DNA from 3 places in the Pseudoalteromonas sp. L1 genome. Region 1 is predicted to be linked to each of the others. Evidence: predicted binding sites of a transcription regulator. Region 1 holds the regulator's gene; each other region holds the start of a gene.
The links. Region 1 encodes sigma-54, which starts transcription at its own class of promoters, with help from an activator protein. Its sites were predicted from a motif close to GTTGGCACGNNNNTNGNNT; they were not measured.

Region 1 (6,414 bases):
CGGTGATTTACGCCGTATTTTAGAGCAACGCGTCGATATTCATAACACATCGATTAGCCAAGTAATGACACGCTCATGCACCACCGCACATGCAGATATGCTCGCTGCGGAAGCATTGAATATTATGGAGCGAAAACGCATTAACGGTTTAATAATAATAGATGAAAGTAATACACCGATTGGCGCACTTAATATGCAAGACCTTTTAAAAGCAGGGGTACTTTAAACATGACGTTTGCCGAGCTTTATCAGCCATTAAGCACAGATGTAAGCCAACGTGCTCAGAAAATAAAACTACTCATTTGCGATATTGATGGCGTTTTCTCTGATGGCCGTATTTACTTAGGAAATAACGGTGAAGAACTCAAAGCGTTTAATACCAAAGATGGCTTTGGTATCAAAGCATTAATAAATAGTGGCTTTGAGGTTGCGGTTATTACAGGGCGACATTCACAAATAGTTCAGCAACGCATGACTAGCCTAACAGTACAACACATCTATCAAGGTCAAGAAAACAAGCTTATTGCGTATCAAGAATTAAAAGACAAACTGGCTTTGACCGATGAGCAAATAGCTTATATCGGTGATGATGGCCCTGATTTACCCGTCATGGAAAAGGTAGGCTTTGCCGTTGCTGTAAACGATGCTCACCCACTTATAAAAAGACTCGCTCATTACACTACCATGTTACCCGGAGGGTTTGGTGCTGTGCGAGAGCTGACTGATTTATTAATGCTGGAAAACGCGAAAGCGTTAACAACTGATGGAACCAGCGCATGAATATAGCCCGTATTTTACTGAGTATTGTTTTTGTTTGTTGCATGATCTGGTTATGGTATCCGTACTTTAGCCAACCAACAGGCGCAATAAACAGTGAAGACGAGATAATCGCAACACCGGATTACACCGCCATTGCGCTAAAGCAAACTGCGTATGATGAGCAAGGTAACATCAGCCATAAAGTCGCTGCGGCTAAAATGGAGCTATACCAGCAATTAGGATTTACTTTTTTTGAACAGCCTATTTTTACCATTTATGGGGATCAACAGGTTTGGCAGGTAAAAGCAAAAGAGGCTACCTTGTACGAAAACGATCAACTCATTTTTGAAGGTGACGTTGTTGCAAAAAACCTAACTCATAATGGCATGATTGAAGATATCAACGCAGAAAATATCAATGTCGATATTGAAAAAATGACCATGTACTCAAAACAACCTGTTACATTAACAGGCCCAAACTTAAAGATTACCGGTAAAGGTTTAAAAGCCGATTTAAAAGCCGAAATCGTCGAGTTAACTAACCATACACGAACCATATACTATGACCAATAAACTTAAAAAATTACTTCTAATCCCAAGCTTATTGATTGCGTTTTCAAGCGCTGCTGCAGACCAAGCGGGTACTCCTATCAGCATTAGCTCAGATCGCCAAGTAGGTCAGTTAAAAAATGGTGTAGGGATTTTTGAAGAAAATGTAGAAATAACCCATGGTAATCGTCGTATTACCGCAGATCGCCTAGAAGCACATGCAGGTGAAGTTGATGGTACTGTTTCACTTATCATTGCCACAGGTAAGCCAGCCTACTTTGAAGAAAAACAAGAAGATGGCACGGTTATGAGCGCCAGCGCAGACGAAGTTCGTTACGATGTAGCAAAGCGTTTACTCACATTAGTTGGCGATGCGCAAGTGACACAAGCAGGGCAAAAAGTCAGCGCAAAAAGTATAACTTATGACATGGAACAACAGCTAATTAGTGCTGAAAAAGACGAAAACTCAACGGATCGTGTGCATACAATCTTAGTGCCTGTTGATAATAAAAAAGATGATAAAGGCCAGCCATGAGTACATTAAAAGCAGAGCTGCTAGCAAAGAGCTATAAAGGCCGCCAAGTTGTCAAAAATGTGGGACTAGAAGTCGAAGCAGGCAGTATTGTCGGCTTACTAGGTCCTAATGGTGCAGGTAAAACCACCACCTTTTATATGATTGTTGGGCTAGTGCCAAGCGACAAAGGTAAAATTAGCATTGATGACAACGACATCACTTTATTACCCATGCATAATCGTGCTCGATTAGGTATTGGCTATTTACCTCAAGAATCATCCATTTTTAGAAAGTTGACAGTCTACCAAAACCTGATGGCGATTCTTGAAACACGCAAAGATCTTAAAAAACAGCAACGAGAAGAAACACTCAATAACCTGCTTGATGAATTTAGTATTCAGCACATCCGAGATAGCCAAGGTATGGCGCTATCAGGAGGCGAGCGTCGCCGTGTTGAAATCGCGCGAGCATTAGCCGCAGATCCAAAATTTATTCTGCTAGATGAGCCTTTTGCTGGTGTTGATCCAATTTCAGTGTTAGATATAAAGAAAATTATAGAGCATTTGAAAAACCGTGGTATCGGTGTACTAATAACTGACCATAATGTTCGAGAAACCCTTGATGTTTGTGAAAAAGCCTACATTGTTTCTCATGGGGAGCTAATTGCATCAGGCACGCCTGAGCACGTATTAGCAGACCAAACGGTACGCGATGTCTATCTAGGCGAGCAATTCAGGTTGTAACCAATACACCACCGACTAGAGCATCTGCTAGACTTACAATAATGACAACATATTGATATTGACTCAAAGTAGTATCAATAAATGATTTAAAAGGATTGTTAGGGATACATGAGGCAATCATTACAGCTGCGCATGGGCCAGCAACTTACAATGACTCCACAACTGCAACAAGCCATTCGCTTATTGCAGCTTAGTACATTGGATCTCCAGCAAGAAATACAAGAAGCGCTTGATAGTAATCCTCTGCTTGAAGTGGAAGAAGCGGATTATAATGAAGAAGCGATCGGTAAAAACGAACAAAAATCTGACTCTGATGATTCACAAGTCGCAGCTACAGCAGAAGAAGCACCAAGTGAATACGAGCAAGAAAGCAGTGATGCACTCAATAAAGATACCGTCAGTGACGACCTAGCAATGGATGTCACGTGGGATGAGTACATGAGTGCAGCCCCTTCAACCTCGTCAGGGCCAATGCCAGAAGATGAGTCTATTTACCAAGGTGCGTCAACCGAAACTCTCCATGAATACCTGATGTGGCAACTACAGTTGACTCCATTTAGTCCGACCGACGAAGCAATTGCTGTTGCTATAGTCGAAGCTATCGATGACTCAGGTATTTTAACTGTGAGTTGTGAGGATATTGTTGAAAGCTTTAATCAAAATGATGATGAAGAAGAAATAGAACTTGATGAAGTCGAAGCGGTCTTAAAAAGAATACAGTTATTTGATCCTGTCGGCATTGGTGCTCGCAGCTTACAAGAGTGCCTATGTATACAACTTCGTCAATTCGATGCAGATACACCTTATTTGGCTGAAACTAAAATGGTTTTATCTGAGCACATCGAATTATTAGCAAGTCGCGACTATCGTACTTTGATGAAAAAGACTAAGCTTAAAGAAAACGAGCTTAAAGAAGTGATGACGCTTATCCATAGCTTGAACCCTAAGCCTGCAGATAGCATCGTACGTGAAGAGTCTGAATACGTCATACCTGATGTATCGGTAAAAAAAGTAAAAGGTCGTTGGGTGGTTGAGCTAAACCCTGACTGTATGCCAAAGATCAGAGTAAACAGCCAGTATGCGGCTATGTCACGCTCTGTAAAATCAAGCAGTGACAGCCAGTTTATTCGCTCTCATCTGCAAGAAGCTAAGTGGTTTATTAAAAGCTTAGAGAGCCGGAATGATACTTTATTAAAAGTAACGAACTGTATTGTTCAACAACAACAAGCTTTCTTTGAACACGGCCCAGAAGCGATGAAGCCGATGGTGCTAAATGATGTCGCTGAAATGGTCGAAATGCATGAATCGACGATTTCACGGGTAACAACGCAAAAATATATGCATACCCCAAGGGGTATTTTTGAGTTGAAATATTTCTTCTCAAGCCACGTCAGCACAGAAAATGGTGGCGAGTGTTCATCAACGGCAATACGCGCTTTAATCAAAAAGCTTATTGCCGCAGAAAACTCAGCGAAGCCATTGAGTGACAGTAAGATTGCAGATATATTGGCTGAGCAAGGAATTAAAGTAGCTAGACGTACAATTGCAAAATACCGAGAGTCTCTAGCAATACCGCCGTCTAATCAGCGTAAAAGCTTGATTTAGACGTTTTACATAGAAGGAAAATGCTTATGCAACTAAACCTAACTGGTCGTCATGTAGAAATCACAGATTCATTAAAAGACTATGTAAACACCAAGTTTGCGAAACTAGAAAGGCATTTTGATCATATTAATAATGTTCATGTCATTCTAGATGTAGAAAAATTAAGTCAAAAAGCAGAAGCAACTTTACATGTAAACGGAGGCGAACTGTTTGCCTCTACAGAGCATCAAGATATGTACGCGGCCATCGACTCGCTAATTGATAAGCTTGATCGCCAAGTTATTAAACACAAAGAGAAATTAGCTCGACACTAAATTATGAAACTTAGTTCACTTACTAGCCAGGACTGCAGCAAAGCTGCGGTCCTTTTTAATAGCAAAAAAAGAATTCTCGAATTTATCAGCGAACTCGCTCATGAGCAGCTTCCTCATCTATCGCAGCAAGATATTCTTAATGCTTTACTCAATCGAGAAAAGTTGGGGAGTACAGGAATTGGTAGAGGCATTGCTATTCCGCATGGCCGTATGTCGGGTGCTGATAAACCACATGCGTTTATTATAGTGAGCGAATCGCCAATTAACTTTGATGCAATTGACAACCGCCCTGTTGATATTTTTGTTGCACTCATCGTACCTGATGGAGACTGCCAACTTCATTTAAAGACCTTATCAACAATTGCTGATAGACTAAAAGATAAAGAATTTTGTAAACAGTTACGCAGCGCAAAAACCGATCAGGAACTGTTTCAAGTTATTGCATCAGAGGCATAAATGGAATTAATTATTATCAGTGGCCGTTCTGGCTCAGGTAAATCAGTCGCTTTACGAGTCCTTGAGGACCTTGGTTATTATTGCGTTGATAATATTCCTGTAAACCTATTACCTTCGCTAGTGCGTAGTGTCTCTGATAATTACGACAAAATAGCGGTCAGTATCGATGTGCGTAACCTGCCAAAAGAGCAACAAGAATTTAATGATATTCTTGAATACTTGCCAGGTTTCGCCAATCCAACATTATTTTACCTTGATAGTGATGATCAAACACTCATTAAACGTTTCTCTGAGACAAGACGTTTACACCCGCTTTCTTTAGATTCTTTACCGCTCGATTTAGCAATTAAGCAAGAAAAAATACTGCTTGATGTCCTAATTACCCGCGCTGATTTTATGATCGACACAACGGATTTAAGTGTACATCAGCTAGCAGAGTCAATTCGTGAGAAGATTCTTGGTAAAAAAGATAAAAAGCTCATTATTACCTTTATGTCATTTGGCTTTAAGCATGGTATCCCGAAAGAAGCTGACTATGTATTTGATGCACGCTTTTTACCAAACCCGCACTGGGAGCCAGATCTTAAGCCACTTACGGGGCTCGACCAACCAGTTAAAGATTACCTTGCAAGCCATAGCATAGTGCAAAAATTTACTTGGCAGATTCAAACCTTTGTGCAAACGTGGTTACCACACCTTGAACGCAATAACCGCAGTTATTTAACTATCGCAATTGGCTGCACGGGTGGACAGCATCGCTCTGTTTACTTAGCACAGACGATTGGTGAAAGTTTCGCGAAAAGCCATGCGAATGTAAAAATTCGCCATCGTGAGCAAGACTTATAACAAGGGCTTTAACATGTATGCTGAAAATACGTTTTTAATTCAAAACAAACTTGGCTTACACGCGCGCGCAGCAACTGTACTTGCACAACTTGCACTGCAATTTGATGCTAAAATTATGTTATATCAAGATGACAAAGAAGCTGAAGGTGACAGTGTACTTGCTCTAATGTTATTAGAGAGCAGTCAAGGTAAAGAAGTTCGAGTTGTATGCGAAGGCCCTGATGCAACTGCTGCACTTAATGCAATAGGTGAATTAATAGCACAACGCTTTCATGAGCAAGAATAGCATTTGCTAAGCACGAAAGATTTACGTTAAACTTAACTTAGATATTTAAATTTCTCTTAAATATCTTACTTTTAAGTCATTCGTTCATCTTATATAACAAATATTCTTAATATAATGGTTGCTTTAAACGATAACTCAGCAAATTTATTATTGTGCAACTATGCTGTATTTATTTAGCCAGAGCTAACTTTTTTAGTTGTAAGGACGCCAATGCCAGAAGCCTTTGAACAAGATTACCCACTACAACAACTTAAACAGGTGACCAAGTCACTTAATAGTGGTCAATTTGTTCAAGTGCGCGGTATGCTAGCTAAAACAGCACCTTGCGATACAGCACTGTTAC
Region 2 (6,414 bases), on a different contig from region 1:
CCAGTGTAATGGAGTAACTATGCGCAGGAGTGTTTTTATTACACAAGATGAACTTGTCTCTCCACATTGGCAATCTGCATTTGCTGACTGTAGCGTACAAACATCAGTGCCTAAACGGCTAATGGCTGATAGCCTAATTTGGCTACTTGCAGAGACACCTGATTGGCTCAATCTTCTGTCGAAACTCACCGAGCAAAGAATTCCTGTGATAGTGATGACAACTGAGCTTAATATTTCTCAGCTATGTAAAGCATTAGAACACGGTGCTCGTGGCTATATAGAAGCATACGCCAGTAAAGCAATTATTGAGCAAGTTGCTGAAACAGTGAGTAAAGGAGGTATTTGGCTACCTGGGCAACTGTTATCAAACTTAGTTGGGGTGCTGTCTAATCAGCAAATTCACTACCAACACAATTGCGATTTAACATGCCTAACAAATCGAGAAAAACAGGTCGTTGATGAAGTTGTGACGGGGGCAACAAACAAACAGGTCGCACAAAAGTTGAATATCACAGAGCGCACCGTAAAAGAACATATGAGTTCTATTTTCAATAAGCTACATGTGCGAGACCGCATGCAGTTAATGTTAGCGGTTAAAGGCCATTAATCTTTCTTGCCTTCAACCGCAACAAGCCCATCGAAGCCTAGCCCCTTCAGTATAGTTTGATCACTTGGGTTTTTAACCCCTTCTGCTACCACTTTAATGCCTAAAGAGTGCGCAAGTGAACACACACCGCGAAGAAAACTTTGGTTATCTTCATTAAAGCTTATGTTATGACAATAAACACTGTCTATTTTTATTAACTCTAAACCAAGCTCTTGGATTTTATTTAATTTAGTAAACTCAGCCCCCACACGCTTAAGCGCGACTTTAGCGCCAATGCTATGAACTTGTGAACAAAAGCTTCTAAACAAGGCAAATTCTTTAATTGCGAAATTTGCTCGCACCTCAAAGCATATACGCTTAGCAAGTGCAGGATACGCAGATAACCCTGTTAAAATGGACGCCACCGCCATATCATCTTGTAAAGTTTCAGCTGAAACTTCCATTCCTAAAAGCGTATCCCCTTGAATTTGGCCATACTCGTTAATCATTAGTTTCATTAAACTCCAATCAAGGCGAGCTAATAAATGCAAACGCTGAGCCCATTGAAAGTAAAAGCCAAAGCGATATTTTTCGCCTTCAATTAATAAACTTAAAGAAATTTGTTGTTGTATTAAGCGCTCATCAAAAGTTGTTACGGGAAATAACGCGATTTCTAATTGGTTTTCTTTCAGCGCAAACTCTAATCTTTCTCGCCAAGTATCAATATCATTATGGTTGTCTTGCGTTTGTTGTTTTTCATCTACATAAGCACAGCAACCTGGTTTTGCAACGGCAACCTTCAAACACTGGTCGACTCGTTTTAAAAGTGTGGCACGGGTGTCATCAACTTCAATGTGTGTACAACTGTGTGATACCGCAAGCTCTACTGATTTATGATCTGCAACAAGTTGCTCATGGGACTTTAAAATCTGCTCACTCAAGGCTGTGAGATTACTCACATCGCTAAATAACACTAAAAAATCAACATGGGACATACGTGCAATTTGGCTTTGCCTAAAGCTGTCTTCATTCGACTCTAAAAAAGAAACTAATGACTCTGAAAAACGACGTAAAAAGTCCACCATTTCAACGCGACCAACTTGCTCTGTTAATGTATCCAAATTTATCACTCTGAATAAAAAGAGCCCCCCATGTCCTTGTGAGTTTTCTAAAAAGGTATCAAGAGTTGCATTAAAGTATTCTCGATTAGCAAGGCCTGTTAAGTCATCGTGTTGACTTTTAAAACGAATTTCTTCTAAGCGACGATTATCTTCTTTGGTAATGCGATTAAAACGTGTCGACAACAAATTCATTGATGATACAAGCTTGGCAAACTCATAGGTGCGCGGTACTTTTGACTTTATAAAGCGTTTTTCACTTAATGCCACCGCTTGTTTCATTACATCATTGAGTGGACTCAAAATTTTAGATAGAAAATAAGCCCCTGCAATACAAGCCGCCACTGCAACAACTAAAAAGCTAAAGAATAAATGTACAGCACTTTTCCACAGAGCATCTTGCGTATACTGGCTATGGCTTTCAACATACAAAGTACCAAATTGTTGCCAGCCATCACTCACTTGAGCAACACCCGGCGCAACCTCTAACTTATAAAAGTGCCTAAACCAACTCGGTGCGTTTAAAGTAAGCTCCCCCGTATAAAGGCGTTTAATTATTGTTTTACCTTGTGGGTCTTGTAACTCAATTCGGTGGTAATAACCGGTATCAAATGAGGCGGATACTAAAAGCTCTATTTCAACAGGGTCTTTACTCATTTGACTCAACATCAAGGCGAGTGAGTTGGCATTATCTATATTTTTCATTCGCAACTCAGTCGTAAAGTACTCTTTTGCAGAATTAGTACTGATCAACAAACTACTCACAAAACCAATAATGATTAATAGCAAAATAGCAATCCATAGCTCTTGCTTTAAGGTAATGGTTTTATTTCGTTTGAGTCTAAATAGATTAAATACCTTCACCATCGCACTCCTTCTTTGCGTGATTGCTCTAATATATGACGCCACCGTGATAGCCTAGCAGTAGGATCGGCCACACTCTTTGTTGAATTATTGGCCCACAAGCCTTTGCTGTTAAAGCTAAAAACAGGACTAAGATCGGTCCGCTTAGCAGCAGGCAATACCTTTACAATTAAACTATCTAAAATAAGTGGTTGTGCATTCGGGTGTGTAAAGTAGCCAAGTACCATGTGCGCTTGTGTTTTTCGCGTACCAGGTAGTTGAGCTTTTACATAGATAAGCCGTAATTTATCGTCACTCACACCAAGTGCTCTGAGGCTTATATACTTGGCAATCGCGTAATCTTCACAATCACCTAATCCTTTACCAAGCGTTTCAAGAGGGGTCGCCCAATAGTCTTCTTGCTTCCATAATTGAATATCAGTTTGATAACGCAGACTACGGGCAAAAAACTCGTTAACAACAAGTACCTGTTGTTGTTCAGGTAAATTAGAAGCCTGCAGCAACATCCCTTGCCACTGCCTTGCAACTGTGACCCTATTGGCACCGAAACGCTGCTGCATCTGTTGAATAAAAGTGGTAAATTCAATAACTAAGCGATCAGCTATTGCAGAGTGACTTAAGCATAGAATAATGACAACGGTTAACCAGCAGGCATGAGTGCGCCAAGTTTGATTAAAGGCAATCGCATATGCTCTAAACAGCATAGACAATTCCTAAAAGGAGAAAAGCTTGGTTAAAATGATATGTTAATGCCATTATGCTTTTGTTAAAACTAACAGTCTTAAAAGCATAGCACCCAAGCTGCAACTATGAGAATTTAGTACTTAATAATAAGTCACTTTTTTTACTTCACGCGGTTTGATTTCGCCAATATATAAGTCATGTACTCGTTTCATGTCGAGTTGCAACTCTGTGGCGTAAGTGTCGCCCACCGCATACGTTTTAATGACCTGAGCACCTTTGATAACACCCTGCACTTTGCTTTGTAGCTGATCGTTATGTGCAATGCTGTTTTGTACCGTCGTCCCTGCGGAAATCTTTTGCCCATAAACCTGTTCAGCTAACTCACGATATGCTTCAAGTTTTGAGGCTTTAATTGCAAGTAAAGTTCGTTGTGATTTGTTATCACTCGGTTGAGCACTAATGGGTGCATAACCAACGGCTTTTAAAATCGGGTAGTCATCAGGCTCGATATAAGTGTACTCTACGTGTTTATCAAAAATACTACTGCAACCACTTAGTGCAATACAGGCAGCTAGGCCACAAACTAACATTGCTCGCATAACTTGTTTCCGTTAAAAACTCATTTTCTACAAATATGCACGTTTAGTGCCAATCTGGTACATTACTTGCTCGGTACTTGGTATCAATGAACAGTATCGCTAGGTATTTGCATGAAGTGTCTATTAAAAACGAGTTTATACAGCATGGGGCTGGCCTTTACTCTTGTTTTTTCTAACAATAGTTTAGCTCAATGGTTTGAATCTACAGGCCATGCAGTGATTAAAGATGGTGATACAAGTCAAGCCAAATCTGCCGCAATGAAAGATGCGATAACCCAAGCATTAGTGTTTTCAGGGGCGCGTGTTAGCTCTGTACAAACCTTAGTAGACGGAGTTTTGACGCAAGATCAGCTTAAAATTAGTAGCCATGGTGAGATCCAAAAAATTGAGCTTATTAGCGAAGATCGTCATAACGATACCTATGCAATTACACTTCGCTTAGATATTTTTCCAGAAGCTGAAGAATGCCCTGCAAATAAGTATGCTAAATTCATCGCAATAACACAAAGTCAGTTGGCCAACAGAGAGCAAGCGAGAATGGGCCAAATTTTTGACGTCAATAAAGCGATTAGTGAACAGCTTTATACTCGCTTAAGTAATACGCAGATGGCCGCAAAACCGACAGCATATTACAATGTGCCGTTACGCGTGGACCATTTTTTCACCCAACAATATGACTACAGCGATGCATTACTCGAAGAGATAACCAGTCGTAGTAACTCACAATATGTATTACTCAGTCGTATCCGCGATTTATCGGTAAACCGTAAACTCAATAACGATTATGCATTTTGGCAAGATGATAGCTTTAAACGTGCTTATAAAGCCGATTATGTTTTATTTGATGGCACCACTTACGAAAAGCTATGGCAGAAAAGTTACCAAACTGAGGGAATTTGGCCATACAAAAAAACCGATATCATTGATGTGTATAGCGACCGCTTTTGGGAAACCGATTATGGCCAAGCCATCAGTGAGGTAAACCAAACCCTCACCTATGACTTACAAGCGGCTATGGCTTGTTTACCTACGCAAGGCAAAATTTTGCATATTGAAAATGGCAAATTAATAATCAACCTAGGTAAAGCGCATGGTTTACAGCAAGGGGAGTTATTAAATATTGCTCATCACAACTACATGACAGATGCGCAAGGTAATAAACTGCCACATAAGATCACCACCCTTAATCAAGTGAAAATTACCCAACTCTATCAGCAGTCGGCTGTTGCCATGAGTATTGATGAGCAGCCATTACCCAACATTCAAATAAACGATATTGTTGAATTAGCTGCTGGCGAGTAAATGTTGCTGTAACCCTTTATGAGCATTTAGCCAAGCGGCTAATTGCTCTACTCCCGCAATATGTGGGTAGTGCTTACGGGTTGCAATAACAACTTGTCGCTGTTGATTAGGTGTTATTGCCAAATAATTAATTCCCTCTCGCGTCGTGCAAGCAAGTTTGGGAACAAATGTAATACCATCATTCATCGCGACCAAAGCAAGTAAGGTTTCGATACTATTGCCCTTGTATTGGTTTGAAACTTCAACCCCTGCCGAAAAGCAAAATTGCTCAGCTTGTTCTTTAAAGCAATGCCCTTCGTTTAACATAAGTAAGTCACAATCACTAAGCTGAGTAAGTGCGACTTTCTCTTTATTAGCTAATGCATGCTGCTCAGATACAGCCACTAAAAAGTCTTCTTTGTATAATGCTGATACATGGTAATTAGCAAGATCTGGCACATCAGCGACAATTGCAATATCGATTTCTCCGTTATCAAGGGCGATAAGTGTTTGCGCGGTTTGCATTTCAATAAATGAAAAATGAGTGTCGTTAAAGGCTTGTTTCATTGACGTGAGCAAGGTTGGCAATAAGTAAGGTGCAATAGTGGGAATAATACCTACGTTTATTTTGCCTTTAAGGGGATCATGGGAGCTTGCGGCAATTTCCTTTAATACTTGGGTTTGCTCAAGGATTACGTTAATTTGTTCAAGTAACCGTTGACCTTGTACAGTCACTGTCACTTGTTTAGTGGAGCGATCAAAAATAGTTACCCCAAGCTCTTGTTCAAGCTTTTTAACTTGACCACTCAAGGTTGGTTGGCTCACATAACAGGCATCAGCAGCCTTTCGAAAGTGCTTAAACTGAGCCACCGCTTTTGCATATTCCAAATCTTTTAAGTTCATAGTACTCACCAACAATCAATAGCTTTTAACTATCATAGTAATAAAAACAAACGATTGGAACTATTATTTATATAACCCCATAATAACACTCAACTAATCAAGAGGAATTAAAACTATGTTAAACAATATTGAAGGTCAAAAAGTCCCTAACGTTACATTTGCAACACGCATTGATGAGCAATGGCAATCACTGACCAGTGATGATATTTTCAAAGGTAAAACCGTTGTACTGTTTGCATTACCTGGCGCATTTACACCAACTTGTTCATCAACACACTTACCACGCTATAACGAACTTGCGCCGGTATTTAAGCAAAATGGTGTCGATGACATCGTTTGTATTTCGGTTAACGATACTTTTGTTATGAACGCATGGGCA
Region 3 (6,414 bases), on a different contig from region 1:
TTTTTGCCTTAACCTCTGGTGAAAAGTAAATCAGTACATTGCGGCAAAAAATGATATCAAACTTGCCCATCAAGGCATAAGAATCTAATAAGTTGAGATGCCTAAAACTGACCATTTTTCTTATTGGATCAACCACCTGTGCCATACCATTGCCACTATCCTTAAAGAACTTTTGCCGCCTTTCCATAGACAAGCCTCGAGCGAGTGCAAGTGAGTCGTACTCAGCATTCTTACACATATCAAGCATGGTATTTGAAATATCAGTACCAATAATCTGCGCACCCATTTTTAAAACACCTGGCTGCTTAGATTGAAACTCGGCAACCGACATGGCTATCGAGTATGGTTCCTGACCAGAAGAACTTGCCGCAGACCAGATTTTCACTGGTCTATGCAAGTCTTTAAATTCAGGAAACAATTTAGTTTTAAGTAACTCAAAGGGGTATTGGTCACGGAACCAAAGCGTTTCGTTTGTCGTCATCGCATCAACAACTGCGGCACGTAACTGCCTCTCATGAGGACTTAGCGTTTTGCTCACTAATTGTGATAACGATTCCACACTAAAGCGAGCCATCAATGGTGCGAGGCGACTTTTAACTAAATAAAGTTTGTTATCACCTAACACAATCCCACATTGTTGCTCTAAAAAAGAGCGAAATTGATCGTATTCGCTTTGTTGTAAGTGCTTATTTTCCAAAGTAATACCACCTATAAATTATTAATCACAGTGAACCCATTTTTTAACAGCTGTCGCTAATTCATCAGGGTTAAACTTTGCAATAAAATCATCCGCACCCACTTTTTCAATCATTGCTTGATTAAATACACCACTCAGTGATGTATGTAAAATTACATGTAGCGGCGATAATTTTGGATCGGCTTTTATTTCTGCTGTTAGGGTATAGCCATCCATTTCTGGCATTTCAACATCAGATATCAGTAAACCAACGCGTTCGGTAATATTGTTTTGACAATCAAGTTCAGCAATTTCACGTAGCCTCAGCAATGCTTCTTTACCATTTTTAGCAAGCTCAGTTTGCACACCTAGTGGCTCAAGTGCACGCTTAACTTGATTTCTTGCTACCGCAGAATCATCAGCAATAAAGACGATGCGTTCACCTAAGTCTTTTTGAATTTCGCCCTCGCCCACGACCTCAGCACTGACCTCAGTATTAACAGGGCAGATCTCGTTAAGAATCTTTTCAACATCAAGGATCTCTACCAGCTCGTTCTCTATTTCGGTGACGGCTGTCAAATACGAATAACGGCCAGCGCCCGATGGCGGAGGCATAATTTTTTCCCAGTTCATATTTACAATACGTTCAACACCACCGACTAAAAAGCCTTGAACTGAGCGATTGTATTCCGCAATGATAATAAAACTATCCTTTAAATTCTCGATTGCAGGGCCACCAACAGCCATAGATAAATCGATAACTGAGATAGTTTGACCTCGAATATGGGCCACACCACGGATATAGGCGTTTGATTTTGGCATGTTTGTAAGCGGTGGGCATTGTAAAACCTCTCTTACTTTAAACACGTTAATACCAAAGCGTTGACGCCCTCTGAGTTTGAATAATAGTAATTCAAGGCGGTTTTGCCCAACCAACTGAGTACGCTGGTTAACTGAGTCTAAAATGCCTGCCATTTCAATCTCCTAAAGATAAACAACCAGAGTCGGAACAATAATTGCTTTCTTTGTGTTAAAGCTACATAAGGTTACAAAGCGTCTGTTTTTTGACGCAAAATATTTATACCTTGTTTTCAACCATAAGCATAGTCGAAACATGATGAGTTTGTTAAAAAAAAGCCGAAGATACAGTGTTTTTTATTTTCTTGCTAGCCTGTTGCTTAGTACGCAACTTCAAGCTGAAGTCTATAATCACCAGCAACTTCAACAAATCGCTATCGATTTTATCAGCGAACAAATTACTGATCTGGATTCAACACCACAAGTCAGCGCGCTGCCTCTTGATAGCCGAATTCCAGATAGGCCTTGCCAGTTACCGCTGAGTAAAACCGTTCCGACTGAACCTCCTTTTAATCGGCAGGTAACCGTACAACTTAAATGCGAAGACTTAAATAGTTGGACGCAATATGTACATGTCAGAATTATTGAACTTGAGCCTGTGGTGGTAGTAACAACCAATTTAACTCGTGGAGAGGTCATTAAAGCTGAACATTTACGCCTTGAGATGAAGCCTAAACAATTTGTTCGTACGCAATATATTCAAGATGAGTCAGTGCTAATAGGAAGTCGGAGCAAACGTAATATCCGCAGTGGTCTTCCGATTGTCATGAGCCATATTTGTATGGTGTGCAAAGGGGATAATGTAACCATCATTGCAGCGATACGTGGGCTTAGAATCAAAACAACAGGTGTTGCTTTAGAAGATGGTACGCTTGATGAATTAGTACGTGTAAAAAACAAAAAATCAGGTAAAGTATTAAATGCACGCGTGGATGGTGTCGAGTCTGTACAGGTGAATATTTAATTTTTAATATTTATGTTAAAGTATCTTGTGTGCCTGCCGATACAAAGGCATATGTTGGGTAATGTATAGGTCAAAATAATGGTAAGCAACGTCAATAATAATAGTCAGCAAACATCTGTGTTGACGAATACCAAGCAAAAACAGCTTGATTTACAAAAAGATAACCTTAACACGCAAACGGCTAAATCAGCTGCGCCTAAAGCCAGTGCAGATTCAGTGAGTTTAACACCGCAAGCAAAGCAATTAAAATCTTTGCAAGAAAAGGCTGAGCAGTCATCTGGTTTTGACAGTGCAAAAGTCGCTGAGTTGAAAAAAGCAATCAGCGAAGGAAAGTATCAAATTGATACTGATAAACTAGCAAAGAACATCGCAGCATTCGAGTTTGACGTCTATGGCTGATCATAATCATTTAATTGCCAGCAAATTAACACAGCAAGTCTCTTGTTTAGAGTCTATTGCTGCGCTTTTAGATGATGAGCTAACAGCCATTGCCTCAAAACGAGGTGAAGGTTTAAAAGAGATTGCCCAACAAAAAATCTCCTTATTACAAAAAATTCAAACGCTTGATAAAGAAGTTCAGGTGCTTGTGAGTAAAAATGATGCTCAAGATGAAGACGTTTCTTCACTTATCACGCAGGTGAATGAGCTTCTTACAAATTGTAAAAAGAAAAACGATGTCAATGCACATGCCGCACATCAAGCCCAACTAAGTGTAAAACAATTAAAAGATATTTTAATTGGTGCACCATCGTCTATGACCTATGACCAAGGTGGCAGTGTTATTCAGGGCGAGAATAAAATTGTACATAACCTTAAAGCGTAATGCGTTTAGGTTATCTCTCCTTTATTACAACAATCCCACAAATTGATAGCCCCTCTGAGAAACCACTTTGCTATTTGCCGAAAAGATAGCTCTGTAAACCTGATTATTAACCCAAGTTATTACTTATAAATAACGCGACGTTAAGTCGCGACTACAAGATAAGATTTGCTCGTTAGTATCCTATGCAAAACCTAACGCTATATCTACTAAAATCAGCTGGCTAGGGTCAAAAATAAAGCGCGATTCATCGCGCTTTATTTGTATTTAGTAACTCGTTCTAAATATCGATAGAGTTATTACCTCCTTCGATGAGTTTCTTAATTAACTCCTCAGAGTCATTTTGAATATCATTTGCTGCATCTGATGTCACTTCGGGCTCACCATTAAATGCCAAACTTTGACTTTCGCTCTCAGTATCAAGAGCAAGTACATCTGTTTGCTCACTATCGGTGAGTACATCATCAATACTCAGTTCAAGTGGTGTCGCCCCCTCAGCAATTGTAGAATCTGTACTTGTGTCAGTCATAACCAAACTCAAATCAATACTTTCGCCAAGTGGTTGAGGCTCAGTTCCTTGTGCCACTTGCTCTTCACTCTCATCAAAATCAGCTAACAAAGGTTCACTGCCTAAACCAATAAGTCCCCCATCTGGCTCAGTATCGAGTACCCCAGTGCCCACTAAATCATTTTCAGTATTTTTAACAATGAAGTCACCTGTTACAGGGTCAACAATTGCAAAGTAATATTCATTACCTAAGTCTAATACTGACAAGCTAATAAACCAATCACCATTACTATCTGCGGTTACAGTGGGTGCTGAATTAAGTAAAGATAAATCAACAATATTTAGTAAATTAAGCCCAAGTAAATTAGAACCAATAACATAAACTTCTGTGCCTGGTTCTGCCTCCCCGGAAGCTGATGGGAGAAGAAGTCCTAAAACACCTGGATTATAATTAGTTACATTAAACGCATCTAAACTGGGGTCGTTACTGTAGTCAATGCTAGATATGGTTGTAGTATTGCCTGCGGCATCGGTTGCAGATGCCTCAACATACGCAAGCGTCAGTAACGAGACTGATAAGTTGAGGACTTGCCAATCCCCATTTGCATCAACCGTGGCTGTATAGGGTGCGCTGACGCCTCCTCCAACCAAGTGATTAGTAATTGAGATAACACTGCCCTCAGGTAAATCAGAGGTGCCAGAAAGCGACACAAGGTTACCCAATAAAAAGGATGGCGTGATAGATAGCTCAGGTGCAACCGTATCAACTTCTCCGCCAGTTTTACTGTCTGTTCCAGTATTTCCAGCTTCATCAGTGATACTTACAGCAACAGAATAAGTGCCATCAGCAAGTGCTTGAGTCGCTGTTGCTTGCCAGTCGCCGTTCACATCTGTCACAGCTGCAACACTGTGCGTTACGCCACCAGCTGCGGTGAAAGTAACAATAATATTGCTGTTAGCGAGATCAGACGTACCATTCACTGTGGGTGTTGAATCATTTGTGAGTATCAAACTACTCGCGTTGATACTGATAATAGGTGCAATCGTATCAATCACCGCCGTTGTTGAGATAGAACCATTGTTACCAGCACTGTCTCTCACAACAGCTGTTACTGTGTATGCCCCTTCAGCAAGGTTTTGTGTTGCCTCAACCTGCCATTCAAGGTTTGCATCTAATGTTGTTTCAACACTGTGACTTACTCCCACAGCATCGACAAATGTGACAATAACCAAACTCCCCGCAGCAGCCCCTGTTGCACTACCTGTCACGCTTGGTGTTAAATCACTTGTCACAGCGATTGGATCAATCGTGACATCTGCAGGTGTTATGTCTATGCTGCCCGATGCCGAATCTGTTGCTGTATTACCCGCAGCATCTGTAATACTTGCATCAATTGTATAAGCTCCCTCAGCAAGGGGGGAAGCAAGTGCAACAGACCAATTACCACTTGCACCAACAATTGCACTCGCTGTGACTTCATTATTAAGCGCATCTGTTACGGTTATTGATACCAGGGTACCTTGCGGAGCATCACTCGTGCCACTGATCGTAGGAGTTGTATCATTTGTTACATCTGGCGTATTAACACTAAATAGAGGTGCCGTTAGGTCGATTTCACCACTGCGTGTGGCAGTGCCTGTTAACCCGCCTTCGGTCACACTCGCTGTAATACTAAAACTACCTTCGCTTAATGGTGTCGATAATTGCACACTCCATACCCCCCCTGTTACGGTGGCCAAGACGGTCTGAATGTTGCCAAGTGCATCTTCTACATTCACAGTCACCTGCGTGGTGTCTGTGGCATCACTGGTGCCAGAAATAGTCGGTGTTGTATTGTTCGTCACTGTTAGTGCGTCAACAGCGATAGTAGGTGCATTACTATCAAGAGTCGCTGTTTCAGTGGCCGTTGTCGTATTACTGGCTGCATCAGTAATGCTTGCAGTAATACTGACTGCCCCATCTGTTAAAGCAGGTGATACATCGACAGACCAACTACCATCTGCTTGCACTGTTGCAGTAAGTGGATAAGTATTGCCGTCATTTTCAACGGTTATGTTCACCGTGCTTCCCTGTGGTTCACTCGTTGTCCCACTAATGGTTGGTGTAGTGTCGTTTATTGTGCCAAGACCATTAATGACAAGGATTGGCGCGAAGGTGTCAATTGCACCGGTATCTGAGGCACTACCTGAATTGCCCGCAGAGTCGATAATACTCGCGGTCACACTATAGTTACCATCAGGCAAATCACTAGGCGTTACTTGCCAAGTACCATCGATTTGTACTGTTGCCGTCAATGTTTGAGTATCGCCATTACTATCAGTAACGTTAATATCGACAAGCGTACCTTGTGGTTCTGTCGATGTTCCAGAAATAACTGGCGTACTTGAGTTACCTAATACAAGCGGATCCAGTGTGACAACAGGATCAACCGTATCGACAGTAATGGGGGTTGTTACTGTTTGCGTATTATTAGCATCATCCGTAATTGTGGCAGTAATTGTGTAGCTGCCATCGCTAATATCAAGGGGAACAACAAACTGCCACGTTCCATCACTTGCCACTGTCGTTGTAATTGTTTGCCCTGCCA

Region 2: a site for sigma-54 is predicted at 3,887-3,905, ahead of L3V38_RS01120 (LPP20 family lipoprotein). Genes of this name have one in related genera too.
Region 3: a site for sigma-54 is predicted at 1,680-1,698, ahead of flgA (flagellar basal body P-ring formation chaperone FlgA). Genes of this name have one in related genera too.

Annotation. Positions count from the first base shown of each region.
Region 1 is NZ_JAKKCT010000005.1:282,442-288,855, forward strand. It holds gene L3V38_RS16395 (KpsF/GutQ family sugar-phosphate isomerase) at 1-226, shown strand, start outside; gene kdsC (3-deoxy-manno-octulosonate-8-phosphatase KdsC) at 229-780, shown strand; gene lptC (LPS export ABC transporter periplasmic protein LptC) at 777-1,331, shown strand; gene lptA (lipopolysaccharide transport periplasmic protein LptA) at 1,321-1,842, shown strand; gene lptB (LPS export ABC transporter ATP-binding protein) at 1,839-2,564, shown strand; gene L3V38_RS16420 (RNA polymerase factor sigma-54) at 2,673-4,169, shown strand; gene hpf (ribosome hibernation promoting factor) at 4,196-4,483, shown strand; gene ptsN (PTS IIA-like nitrogen regulatory protein PtsN) at 4,487-4,939, shown strand; gene rapZ (RNase adapter RapZ) at 4,940-5,785, shown strand; gene L3V38_RS16440 (HPr family phosphocarrier protein) at 5,799-6,071, shown strand; gene mgtE (magnesium transporter) at 6,282-6,414, shown strand, end outside.
Region 2 is NZ_JAKKCT010000001.1:243,375-249,788, reverse strand. It holds gene L3V38_RS01135 (response regulator transcription factor) at 20-607, shown strand; gene L3V38_RS01130 (LapD/MoxY N-terminal periplasmic domain-containing protein) at 604-2,571, opposite strand; gene L3V38_RS01125 (transglutaminase-like cysteine peptidase) at 2,565-3,272, opposite strand; gene L3V38_RS01120 (LPP20 family lipoprotein) at 3,393-3,851, opposite strand; gene L3V38_RS01115 (flagellar assembly protein FlgT) at 3,996-5,153, shown strand; gene L3V38_RS01110 (LysR substrate-binding domain-containing protein) at 5,136-6,035, opposite strand; gene L3V38_RS01105 (glutathione peroxidase) at 6,151-6,414, shown strand, end outside.
Region 3 is NZ_JAKKCT010000001.1:263,563-269,976, reverse strand. It holds gene L3V38_RS01180 (protein-glutamate O-methyltransferase CheR) at 1-697, opposite strand, end outside; gene L3V38_RS01175 (chemotaxis protein) at 719-1,651, opposite strand; gene flgA (flagellar basal body P-ring formation chaperone FlgA) at 1,794-2,498, shown strand; gene flgM (flagellar biosynthesis anti-sigma factor FlgM) at 2,577-2,897, shown strand; gene L3V38_RS01160 (flagellar protein FlgN) at 2,890-3,321, shown strand; gene L3V38_RS01155 (Ig-like domain-containing protein) at 3,599-6,414, opposite strand, start outside.